DNA from 3 places in the Lysinibacillus sp. G01H genome. Region 2 is predicted to be linked to each of the others. Evidence: riboswitches for the same ligand, from Rfam matches in the RefSeq annotation. Region 2 holds a riboswitch; each other region holds the start of a gene.
The links. A riboswitch is a leader RNA that binds a small molecule or an ion and turns the genes downstream of it on or off. The one in region 2 is predicted to bind cobalamin.
Positions count from the first base shown of each region.

Region 1: another riboswitch for cobalamin. It lies ahead of PSR12_RS14560 ((2Fe-2S) ferredoxin domain-containing protein); the one in region 2 lies ahead of PSR12_RS02790 (ABC transporter substrate-binding protein).
Region 3: another riboswitch for cobalamin. It lies ahead of PSR12_RS11630 (glutaredoxin family protein); the one in region 2 lies ahead of PSR12_RS02790 (ABC transporter substrate-binding protein).

Region 1 covers NZ_CP118397.1:2,851,953-2,856,169, forward strand. The annotation lists gene cobJ (precorrin-3B C(17)-methyltransferase) at 1-1,577, opposite strand, end outside; gene PSR12_RS14560 ((2Fe-2S) ferredoxin domain-containing protein) at 1,582-1,953, opposite strand; cobalamin riboswitch at 2,100-2,281, opposite strand; cobalamin riboswitch at 2,532-2,716, shown strand; gene PSR12_RS14565 (energy-coupling factor ABC transporter permease) at 2,866-3,612, shown strand; gene PSR12_RS14570 (energy-coupling factor ABC transporter substrate-binding protein) at 3,616-3,888, shown strand; gene cbiQ (cobalt ECF transporter T component CbiQ) at 3,894-4,217, shown strand, end outside.
Region 2 covers NZ_CP118397.1:559,916-564,132, reverse strand. The annotation lists gene PSR12_RS02800 (adenosylcobinamide amidohydrolase) at 1-404, opposite strand, end outside; gene PSR12_RS02795 (FecCD family ABC transporter permease) at 401-1,402, opposite strand; gene PSR12_RS02790 (ABC transporter substrate-binding protein) at 1,399-2,367, opposite strand; cobalamin riboswitch at 2,504-2,686, opposite strand; gene PSR12_RS02785 (acyl-CoA dehydrogenase family protein) at 2,744-4,217, opposite strand, start outside.
Region 3 covers NZ_CP118397.1:2,300,516-2,304,732, reverse strand. The annotation lists gene nrdE (class 1b ribonucleoside-diphosphate reductase subunit alpha) at 1-1,102, opposite strand, end outside; gene nrdI (class Ib ribonucleoside-diphosphate reductase assembly flavoprotein NrdI) at 1,099-1,458, opposite strand; gene PSR12_RS11630 (glutaredoxin family protein) at 1,455-1,679, opposite strand; cobalamin riboswitch at 1,797-1,974, opposite strand; gene PSR12_RS11625 (hypothetical protein) at 2,331-2,612, opposite strand; gene PSR12_RS11620 (SHOCT-like domain-containing protein) at 2,622-3,008, opposite strand; gene PSR12_RS11615 (DUF2089 domain-containing protein) at 3,022-3,387, opposite strand; gene PSR12_RS11610 (Lsa family ABC-F type ribosomal protection protein) at 4,079-4,217, shown strand, end outside.

The sequences.
Region 1 (4,217 bases), 2.3 Mb from region 2:
TTAAATAAGCGTTCATTTGGATGAGCATTTGCTTTATATTCTTCAATAATATCTGTAATGAGTGGAATCAGCTGCTCGGGCTCCAGCCCTTCTACAACAGGCTGTGCTGCGTGAGCCGTACGACCGACTGGTTTTGCTCCAATAAAGACATCAAATTTACTTTTGCGGTAGACGATGCCAATATCATCAAATACAGCCCGATAACATGCCATACCACAGCCATTAAAGCCGATATTTAATGTCTTCGGTAAGGACATACCGCCTAGTTTTTCTTGTAATTCCTCTGCATATGGTATCGAATCAGCCTTTTCACCGTAGCAAAAATCACAAGCCTTCAGTGATAGCACATCACCAATCGGGGTTAATAAAAATCCTACTTCCTGTAATTTCTCTGTGATCTGTTCAGGGGCAGTCGTTGGTATTTTCAAATGAATTTGATGATCTGGTGTGTATTCCATCGTCCCCTCCTCCCCAACAACCTCTGCTAACGTCATCATTTGCTGGGGAGTAAAAAATTTATTGGCTACTCCAGGGCTTACTGCTAGTTCAAATATAGATTCTATTTTTTGCTGTACAAGCTTCGGTGTTACTTTGACTGCGCTTGTCCCTTTTACCATTGCGAGTGCCGCTGTAGCCATTTCAAGAGCTGTTTTTTTCGGCTTTGACGTAGCGGCTATACTGGGTTTGTTAAATCGTCCCGCATTAGGGTCAGCCGTAAAGTCATTTCGCGCTGTTCCTGTCTCTTGGTTCATTGCCCAAGGTTCATTTTCTTCGCGTAAACGTTGATGAGGACGTAATGGCTGTTTTTCTTCACCTAGGGTATATTTACGTTGGTAACCGCGTGGCGTGATCATCTTATTGTCATAGAAAAATGTTGATGAATTCCCGATAATAACTGTTGTCAGCATACCAATATCATGTTCTAGCATTTCTGCTAGTGTTGTCATGGTCACTTCTTGACGTTCTCGATAGGCACTTTTCACCAGCCCTACTGGTGTGTCTGGCGAACGATATTCTAAGAGAATTCGCTGAGCCTCGACAATTTGTCTTGTTCGACGACCACTTTTAGGATTGTATAAAGCAATGACAAAGTCTGCCATTGCAGCTGCCTCGACACGCTTTGCAATTAAATTCCAAGGTGTTAGATGGTCACTCAAGCTGATTGTACAAGCATCGTGCATAATGGGTGCACCAAGTATGCTAGCGCATGAATTAATCGCAGAAATCCCAGGAACAATTTCTACTTCAATTCCTGTTGCTTCTGTCCAGCCTAGCTCAATTAACACCTCATATACTAATCCCGCCATACCATAGACGCCTGCATCACCACTCGAAATCACCGAGACGATGCTCCCTGCTTCTGCTTGACGAACGGCTTCCTGTGCACGCGACACTTCTTCTGTCATGCCTGTACTAACAATCGATTTTGCACTTACTAAATCTTGAATCAGCTCTACATAGGTTTTGTAGCCTATAATCATATCACTTTGTTGTAATGCCTCTACTGCACGTGTCGTAATATGCTTAAAATCTCCAGGTCCAAAGCCTACTACGAAAATTTTTCCTTTTTGCGCCATGTTGTTACCCCTCTTTCACCTTTTCGATCCCTTTAATGGCAGTTGTTTGAGCAGTACGCTGTAATGTACCTTCATGAAGTGTAAAGACATGTTCGTTGTATAAGGATTCATGATATAAATCTTGTACTAGTGTTCTAGCATGCTCTGTTGATGGCACACGATACCAGTTTCCTTGGGGGTAGGCAATTACCACACAAGCATCCTTGCATCGTCCATTACAGCGCGTTCTTGTCGTATGTATTTCTTGATCGAGTGCTTGCCGCTGTATCTCATCTCGAATGGCTAAGGTAATTTCCTCCCCATCCTTTTTCATGCAGCTACTGCCATTGCAAATAAAGAGATGTGTTTTCATCCCCTCTAAATTCCAAGTTGTCATCTTCTGTCTCCCCTCATTTGCTTTTTGGAAAAAGAAAAACCTTTACTCTATAACGAAGAGTAAAGGTTTTGTAGAAGCCAAATAAAAACGAATAGCATGAAATACAGGTACTCGCTTTCGCTTCAACTTCTCCCTCCGAAAAGTTTGCATGCACAATCAAATAAGCAGGTTTCCTGACTTAAGCTTCATTTTACTATCGCACCTTCCCAAGTTTGCACCAGTGGCTTTGCGATTTCATCAGCTATTACAGTAGCGGGGGCTGTATTGGATTTTCACCAATTTCCCTATTATCTCGAGCTATTCGAGCACTTATTGACGTTTTATATGAAATTTTTATTAGAATTTTAAATAGAAAACTGTCTTTATCATATCTTATTTTTTTAAAATTTCAATATTTCTTTAAAAATTTATGACAAATTTATCAATTTTGAATGGAACTAGGTATGAAATTTATACAATCTATATAATTTGCCCATAAATCGTTATCAGAATATTCGCCATTGACCTTTAATTATAAAAATTTATAAAAGGTATAGCATATTTATGGAAATTCATGTTACACTTTGTCGTGAAATCTCACAATTTGAATGTTTTTCGGTGCAAAGTGCTTGTCATTTTGCTTAAAAGGGAAGCCGGTTTGAGTCCGGCGCGGTCCCGCCACTGTAATAGGGAGCTTTATAGAATATGTCACTGTCCAACGGATGGGAAGACCTATAAAGCATTGAACTAGAGCCAGGAGACCTGCCGAAAAATAAGTGATCGTTTCAGCCTACGAGGATAGGTGTGCGGCTTAGCAGATGAGAATGTTATTTGCTTTTTTAGCTATGCACTTTTCCACCAGTGGAGAAGTGCTTTTTTTAATTACGCACGCAATCTTCTAAAAATCTACTAATTAGTTAGGAGGAAAGCTTTTTGAAATTTTCATGGTGGAAACTTAGTTATTTTTTACTGGCCTTTTTAATCGTGCCAAAACGTGCCTTTGCCATGCATATCATGGAAGGTTTTTTACCAATCGAATGGGCTATTTTTTGGTGGGTCATCTCTATTCCATTTATCATTCTAGGATTGCGTTCTATTCGAAAAACCGTTGATGAAAATCCTGAAACAAAAATGCTTTTGGGGCTTTCAGGAGCCTTTGCCTTTGTGCTATCCGCCTTAAAAATCCCTTCTGTTACAGGTAGCTGCTCTCACCCAACTGGTGTAGGACTTGGGACAGTACTCTTTGGCCCTCTAGCAATGAGTGTAATTGGAACAATCGTTTTATTATTTCAATCTTTATTATTAGCTCATGGAGGAATTACAACTTTAGGGGCTAATGCCTTTTCTATGGCTATTGTTGGTCCTTTTATTGCTTACTTTGTCTTTAAAGGTGCTCAAAAAGTAGGCTTGTCATTTTCACTAGCCGTATTCTTTGCAGCTATGCTTGGTGATTTAGGTACATACATTGTGACTTCTGTACAACTAGCACTAGCCTTTCCTTCAGAGGTTGGAGGCTTTATGGCATCCTTTACAAAGTTTGCAGGTATTTTTGCCTTAACTCAAATTCCTTTAGCAGTGAGTGAAGGAATTTTAACGGTCATAGTGATGAATTTCTTAAAAAAATACAATATTAGCGAACTAAAAACTTTACGTGTTTTCTCAACAAAGGAGGCACATTAACAGATGAAAAAAAATTTATTGTTATTAGCAATTGTTGTGTTATTAGCCATCATTCCCTTGTTCATACAAAAAGGTGCTGAATTTGGTGGTGCTGATGGAGAAGCAGAAGCAGCTATTGGTGAAATCAATGCGGAATATGAGCCATGGTTTGAAAGTCTATGGGAGCCACCAAGTGGTGAAATCGAAAGCTTATTATTCGTGCTACAGGCAGCTATAGGTGCTGGCTTTATTGGCTACTTCATCGGCTATATGCGTGGCAAACACAAAGAAGGTTAACCATTATGTTACTCATTGATAAGTATGCCTATCTGAATAAGCTAGCGGCCGTTCATCCGCTAGAAAAAATGATATTTTCACTTGGATTACTTCTCATAACGCTCATCATGAGAGATGAACGACTTTCACTCATTACATTTTTTGTAATGAGTGCTTTTATCATTTTAGGTGCCAAAATTCCGCTTACATACTATGGCAAACTATTATTGCTACCTGGCTTTTTCTTATTAACAAGTCTTGTATCTATTTTACTTTCTTTTACATCATCAACGAATACACTCCCTGCCCATATTTGGTCGTTTACATGGAGGAATTGGACTGTTTTTATT
Region 2 (4,217 bases):
GGTGTATGCTCATATCGCTTTACACCTGTTTGTAGCATAGCATGTTGTACAGCCTGTTCGTCCTGTTCAGACCAACTCGAGAAAAAGCCTGTTTGATGCGGATAGCGCCCCAGTGAAACTGCCTCTCTCACACTGTTTGAGAAAGCATTTGCATGAAGCTGTGGTAATACAGCCATTTTTTTTGCCAAAGCACGAGCATTATAAGAAAGAATATTTTGTCCATCAATCGAAATGGTTCCAGCAGTAGCTGGTAAAATACCACTCATTACTTTTAATAATGTAGATTTCCCGCTACCATTCGGCCCTAGAATACCAAGAATTTTTCCTTTTTCAACAGTAAAACTAATGTCCTTGACGATTGGTACATCTTCATAGCCACCTGATAGCTGTTCAACAATAATCATGCCCGTACCCCCTTACTTCTTCGCTGCTTATAAAAAATATAGGAGAAAACAGGAGCTCCAATAAATGCCGTAATAACACCAATTGGTAGCTCTCTTGGCACAATGATTGTTCGTGCTACTAGGTCGCAAATAATGAGTAATGTTGCACCATTGAAAAAAGATAATGGTAATAAATGGCGATGATCAGAACCCCAAATCATCCTTGTCATATGCGGCACCACTAATCCTACAAAGCCAATTGTGCCAGAAACCGCTACAGCCGCTCCAGTGAGCATGGAGCCACCTGCTAATATCAAATATTTACTGCGCTTCACATTAACACCTAAATGTTTTGCCCGTTCTTCACCATACAACAAAACATTTAGTTCTCTTCTTTGTGTCCATAGCATAATTGAACCTACAATCACAAATGGAATGATCATTTGGACATATGGCCAACCACGCATCGAAACAGAACCAAGTAGCCAGCCTATTACCTGACGTAATTCTTCACCAGATAAGGCAATCATTAATGAAATAAGGGAACCTAAAAATGAACTAAAAATAACACCTGTTAATATCAACGTTTCCATTTTCAATGAGCGGTCTACGAGTCTAGCAAAGCTCATAACAACTACCATCGTGATGATAGCACCAATCATACTGAAGGTTGGCAGCGCATACAAACCGACAACAGGTATAGAAATACTAAAAAAGATCGTTAAAACAGCACCAACAGATGCCCCTGATGAAACCCCTAGTGTATATGGATCTGCTAATGGATTTTTTAATAAACCTTGGAATGCTGCTCCAGCAATAGCTAGAGATGCGCCTACTAGTCCCGCTAATAACACGCGAGGCAAACGAATTTTCCAAAAAATATTGGCGGCTGTTTCATCAACCGCCTTATTCCATAATACTTCTAATGGAATATGAACTGAGCCTATCGCTACGCCACACCAGATGCTAATAAGAAGAAGCGTACATGTTAGTGTATAGGCTAGTGCTATTTTTTTCACTTAAATACCTCAGGATAGATTGCTTTTGCTAATTCTTCTAGACCTTCTGCTAAACGTGGCCCTTGACGACTTGTTGTACTTTCATCTACCTGCACAATCGCATTATTTTTTACGGCATTAATCGTATCAAAGCCCGCCCGTTTTGGTATTTTCGTTAAAATATCTGGTACATAATGATATGTCACCACGATGACATCTGGATTTTTTGCGATAATTTGTTCTGCATCAATTTTATACCAATTATCGCCATCTACAGCTACATTCTCTGCATTGATCATTTCAAGCATCGCGTTCATAAACGTACCATTGCCAGATGTATAAATATCTGGCTCATCTGATGCTTCAACTAACACTTTTTTGGGTTCAACATCCTTGACTTTAGACAAAACTTCTTCTACTTTCGCCTTCATATTAGCAACAATTTTTTCTGCCTCTGGTAATTTCCCTGTAGCACGTCCAAGTTGCTCAATTGTTGTATATGTTTCATTAAAGTCTTGTGCATTTCTTACTACAAAAACTTTCAAACCTGCTGATTCAAGCTGTGCAATAGCCTCTTCTGAAAGAGACATGCTAGATTCGTGTGAAAAAACGATATCTGGTTTTAAGGCAATAATTTTTTCAATATCGTACTCCATACCGCCAACCTTATCCTTCTCAGCTGCCTCTGGCGGATAATCGTCGTTGTCAGTAACACCAACTATTTCATCATTTAAACCTAGTCCAAAAAGGATTTCAGTATTACTCGGAATAAGTGAAACAATTTTCTCAGGAGGTGCTTCAAGTGTAATGTCCTTACCAAGGGCATCTGTTATCGTCATTGGGAATGTTGCTTCATCCACCTGTGCTGTTTCTTGCTGTGTTTGCTGCTCGTTAGATGACTTGTTATCTTTTGCTTCCTGCCCACAAGCAGCTAGCAAGCCTACTGCTAAAAATGCTGATAATCCTATTTTCCAAAATTTCTTCATGTGAATCCTCCTTCGTTGGTCCATGCGACATTTCGCTTTATTTTGCATCAAAATAAAACCCCTCATCTTTGAACGATGAGGGGGCAAAATCGCACCAAAAAACTGATACAAAATCCACCACCCTATCCTCGTAGGTTGTCATGTCGTTATAAAGGCAGGTCTCCTGGCTAGTGCTACTTGCGATTTTTCAAGCCTTCCCGAAATCTTCAGTGGCATCATTTGAAAAAACTCACACTTACAGTGGCGGGACCGCATCGGAATTACACCGATTTCCCTTTTCACTTTACTTAAGTAAAGAACCTTTATAATATTCAGTTGATTTCATTATACATGAAAATGAAAGAAGTCGCCTCCATTCAAGACGACTCCCCGGCCATTATACAATTTCAGAAAAGTATTGGACTGTTTTCATTTGAGCACCCATTTCTCTTAATGACCATGTCTGTTCTAAATAAACGTCCGCTAGTTTTTCATATTTTCCACCAAATTTATGTGCCCACTCAACCGCAATGACACTTTCATAAAGGTGAGCCATTTTTTCAGCCATACCTTTTGCTTCAAAAGTTTTCGTTGCCTCGTCTAAAGCGCTAAAAATTTGCAGTTTTATAGAAATATTCGCCAATTGTTCTTTAACGATTTGTACTAGTGAGCTGTCAGCTAATTTCTCTAATCGTTCCTCCATCTCACAGACAAACAGTTCATGTGCATGAAACTTATCCACTAAACGAATGAGTTCTAAGGCCAAAATATTAGCCGTCCCCTCCCACACCGTCAACACTTGCGCGTCTCTTAATAAGCGGGGCGTTACAAAGTCTTCTATATAGCCATTACCCCCGTGTAATTCAATTGCCTCACTAGCATAGTGAACAGCTTGCTCTGCCGTTTCCTTTTTCATAATGGCAATATATAAACGATTCATAATAAGGTCTTGCTGTGTTCCCTGTCCACTTGTCACTTTATCGTATAATTGAATAAGATCAAAAACTGTCGCTACTTCCACGTGCAACTTAGCTGCAAATTTCCCTAAAGTATCCTGAATCATAGGGTATTGTGTTAAGGGCTTGCCAAATGCATGTCGATTGCTTACATAATGTTTTGCCTCTAAGAAGCCACGACGCATAATACCAATAGAAGCGACTGCATTACAAATTCTTGAGAGATTTAGTGCTTCTAGCATATAATAAATCCCTTTATTTTGCTCCCCTACAACATAGGCAAGTGCACCATCAAATTCTACCTCACCAGAGGGAACTGCCCGAACGCCTAATTTATCTTTCAATCGACGAATACGTAGATGATTTGTTGTACCATCTTCTTTACGCCAAGGAACTGCAAACAACGTTAAGCCTTTGGAACCTGCTGGCGCCCCTTCTATTCGTGCCAATACCATCGCTACACCACACATGCCCGCATTGGATGCAAAGTATTTTTCACCATATAGACGATACGCAGTGCCATCCTTTCTCGCCTCCACCACATTTGCACCGACGTCAGAGCCTCCTTGACGTTCTGTTAAAAAGGTCGCACCTTCATATAAATCTGTGTCACCTGTTGCACAAACATGTGGTAAAAAACGTTGCTTTACCTCTTCATCTGCATAATGATCTAATAGATAGGCAGTAGCCATCGTCAATGTTACAGGACAATAAAATCCTGGCTCTGCATGTGATAGCAAATAACCTTGTGCAAAGCTATAAACATAATTCCCCTTGTGACCTAGCTGCGGAATATGCTTGTGTACATAACCTACAATCCCAGTATTATATGTCTCTTCAATCGTTTTTTTATAGCCATCATTAACCCAAACCTCTGATATCTCTTCACCATAGGCATCGTATCTTTGAAGGCGA
Region 3 (4,217 bases), 1.7 Mb from region 2:
TTAAAGGATGTACCTTATTGACATTATCATCAAAGATTTCAAACGGGTAGCCTGATTCAAATTGTGCTTTTTTCACCTCTGTATAAAGCTTCCGTGCATTTAAACGTTTAATTTTACGAATTTTTGGGTTATCAAGTAGCTCGTAGTACATGTCTGAAATGGAAAGCTCAGACATACGTTTACCGTATTCTTTAAAAATATCGTATGGGCTAAACAAGACGATATCCTTATCACGTTTCATCAGTTCGAAGAAAATACTAGGTATAATAATCCCTGTTGAAAGGGTTGCGAGGCGAATTTTATCATCAGCATTTGGTTTTTTTGATGATATGAAATTTTCTATGTCTGCATGGAAAATATTTAGATAGACAACACCTGAGCCATTTCGTTGCCCTAACTGATTCGAATAACTGAAAGAATTTTCTAACAGTTTCGCTACTGGGATGACACCACTTGCACGATTTAATATTTCTTTAATTGGATCACCTAAAGGACGTAAATCTGTTAAGTTGACCCCAACTCCACCACCAAGGCGTGATAGCTCTAAACAATAGCCAATATTTTCGGCAATACTATTCATGGAGTCATCCATTGATAACTTAAAGCAGCTGACTAATTCACCACGTGCTTTCTTACCACTATTTAAAGCAGTTGGTGTCGCTGGCTGGTAGGCTTCCATCATTGCTTCGACAGAGCGTTCTGCTAGAGTTGTGTTTCCTTGCGCCAAATACAAAGCAATAATGACAATACGATCCTCATACTTTTCTAAGATCTCTTCCCCGTCACGACTTTTCATAGCATAGCTATCATAAAATTTGCTTGCGCTCATAAAGGATGGGAAGCGGAAATTATAATCATAGGCTTTCTTGTACAGCTTCTTAATAAATTCCATCTCGTACATATCGATAAATGCTTTCTCATAGTAGCCCTCATCAACTAAATAGCGGATTTTTTCCTCAATATCTATAAAATAACGCAAACGTACGTTAACATACTCTAAAAAGTAGCGGCGCGTAGCTTCGCGGTCCTTTTCTAACTCAAGTAATCCAGTTGTACTATAACGATTCAGTACGTCATTATTAAGCTTTAAATAGGTTTTCATCTCATTACCCTCGTTTCATAAAACGTTTGTATTGCTTCGTAATCCGTTTGATTACCTCGTAAATCTAATTTCCTTACTAAGGGTACATGATAGGTAGCGGCGATTTTCTCACCAGCAGCGCCAAATACATGATGGCCGAAATTACTATTGCCACTGGCAACTACTCCTTTACAAAAATCCCTGTTTTTTTCTAAGAAACGTTGTACCTTTGCTGGAATGTCACCTAAACCATCTGTGTAGGTAATTAAAAGATAGGGCTTGTTCAATCGCAATTCCTCCGAGAGCTCGATACATTCTGCCTTTAATTTGGATACAACATTTCGGACATTACCTGTACGACTCGCGTAAACGATCATAGAGCAATCAACTCAATTTGAGAAACAATTTCCTGAACATCTCCTATAAAAGTTTCATTCATCTCTAAAACAGGCACACTTAAAAAACCTGCGTCAATAATCGTTTGCTTTGCCTGTTCATCATGATCGATGTTAACAATTTCAGCTTCAAGTCCTGCACGTTGTAGTTCAGATTTTACCCATAGGCATTTTGGACAAATTGTTTTCGTATAAAGTTTCATAGAAATCCCTCTTTTCATAAAATAAAAAGCCTATCTCCTCTAGAGAGATAGGCTAAATGGAAACGTTAACATACCAAAAATACTGACGTTCCCATCTCTTAATCCCCGAAGAAATGATAAATTTGTTTTATAAAGGCAGGTCTCCTGGCTTTGCTTCATTCTCTGATTCCCTTCCCATGCAAATGCACAGTGGTTGCAATCATCGTCAGCTTCACAGTTGCGGGGACAGCGTCGGAATTGTACCGAACTTCCCTTTTAAACTACATATAGTAGTACCTTTGTAAAACGAACACAATATATAGTTGTTGTTCAATAGTTTTAAGTGTACCATCCTTCAAATGAAAAGTAAATCAAGATTCTAAACTTCTTTATTTTTGGATTATTCAGTATTTTTAATTATGTAGTTCCAAGTAGATTACCACTAATCATTTATACCCAAATCAAAAATCTATTTTAAACGATGAACATCTTTATCTATCAAAATGTATCTAGAATTCTGAAAGAAATGTTCTATTTTAAGTACCATTGAAAAATAGTAGCTTCTATATGTAAATCCTGAAATAATTATCATCTCTTACACGTTTCAAATGACACTCATTAAAAAAGAGCATGCTTTTATCATAACATGCTCTAACCATTCTATCTTTGGGATTATAGTCTAATCTTAACCTCAGTCCCATCCTGAGCTTTGACATCGACTAGCACGAGTCCCTTATAATTTTGTAGTTCCTTGATAATCGGCTTTAGCATTTCTTTGTCGATGAGCGGAAAGGTAAAGTCTATGTTCTTTCGATCGAAGTATGCCTTTGTCCACTTATTGGCTTGTTGCTGAATCCATTTAGAAGTTAAAATGGAGAGGACAATGGTTAGCACGGTATAGGGAACTGGGACTGTAAAGCGAACATCTTTTGCTTTCACTTTTACATGCATCATTCGTCGCCTCTACTCAATGAAGACTGCAACGGAATCCCCGTTTGCTGATTTTATATCTACAATTTGTCCGTCTAATTCATTTTCGATTGCTTCAAGAAGAAGATTGATGTCGATATCTTTTACGTATTTTTCTGATTGTGGAATACTCGCAGCGATGCTGTGTCCTGCCATAAGTACGGCTTTGACAAGTTTAATCGGCAAGTTTACCGTAACATTATCATTTTCGGTGGATACAACACGAACCTTTAATGTTTTTTCTAAATACTTTGTTTTTTCCACAAATTTGTTCTCTGATTCTTCTTTCTGTTGTAGCACTTGAATCAGCTCTGATCCTTTATCCGCATCAATTTTTCCCTCTTGAATCATGGTTAACACTTTTGTGATTTCCTCTTTCATGGTCCGTTCCTCCCTATTCGTCTTTTAAGAGCTTTATCGCTTCATCTGTTGTGATTTCGCCATTTTCCAGCATGCTTACAATTTTTTTCTCGTCTACTTCATTTTTCTTTTTTTGAGCATAGCCAAGGAATGAAATAATGTCGTTTAGCTTGCCTCGAACTGTTGGATACGAAACCCCCAGTTCCTTTTCAACCTCTTTAATGTTTCCTCGGCAGGTTAAAAATACTTCCACAAAATGAAGCTGATCCTGTGATAAGGATGCTAGCTTCGACAATTCAAATTCATTTTCAATGGTCGTGTGACAATGAGAACACTGTAACTTCGTAATTTTTAATGTTCTACTACAGACAGGGCAATTTGTGATTACTTGATAAGCCATAGTGAACTCCTTCCTTTAAGTTAAGTTGATTATATAACAAAGAAATTAAATATGTAAATAATAAAAATTGATTTTTTTTAATTATAAAATAAATAAAATTAATTATTAAATTAAAAATGTTAATTAATCATTGCTGTATTGCTTGTCCTAAGCAATTTCAACTTTACTCTATGTATGTCTTTTCTATTTCTACTTGTAGCTAGCGGCATCAGTTAGATAATGACAGTTTAGAATTGAAAATAAGGTTACATTGTATTCTGTAAAAAAATTTGTTACTATAAAAAGACAATTATGAGAGGACTGATGAATGGACAATGAAGAACTAAACTATATTTTCATTTGAATTGAATGATTTCAAACACAAAATATAGGGTTAGTCTATCCATTTTTAACAATCAGTTTGCATTGTATTTGTCATGACACAAATGGCAAATTGTATTTATTCAGTGAAAGACTAATCCTTCCAATGCACAATTGGAGGGATTTTTTCTTGCTTTCATAGTTGATTTTGCACCTTTCATTTACCCATAAAGGAGAGGGAAAATATGAGCGATTCAGAAACTATTGTGACGCATGTAACACTCCGTATAAGTCGTTAATATCCATCTGCTTATACGGAGAAATAAAACATAGATGGATAGACCGACTTTGTATGAAAAGTAAACTGTTGTAATACAAAGGAGGAATTATCATGTCCATGATACAAGTACAAAACTTAACTTTTTCTTATCCAAGCAGCTTTGACAATATTTTTGAGAATGTCAACTTTCAAATCGATACGGATTGGAAACTTGGATTTATCGGTAGAAACGGACGAGGTAAAACAACAT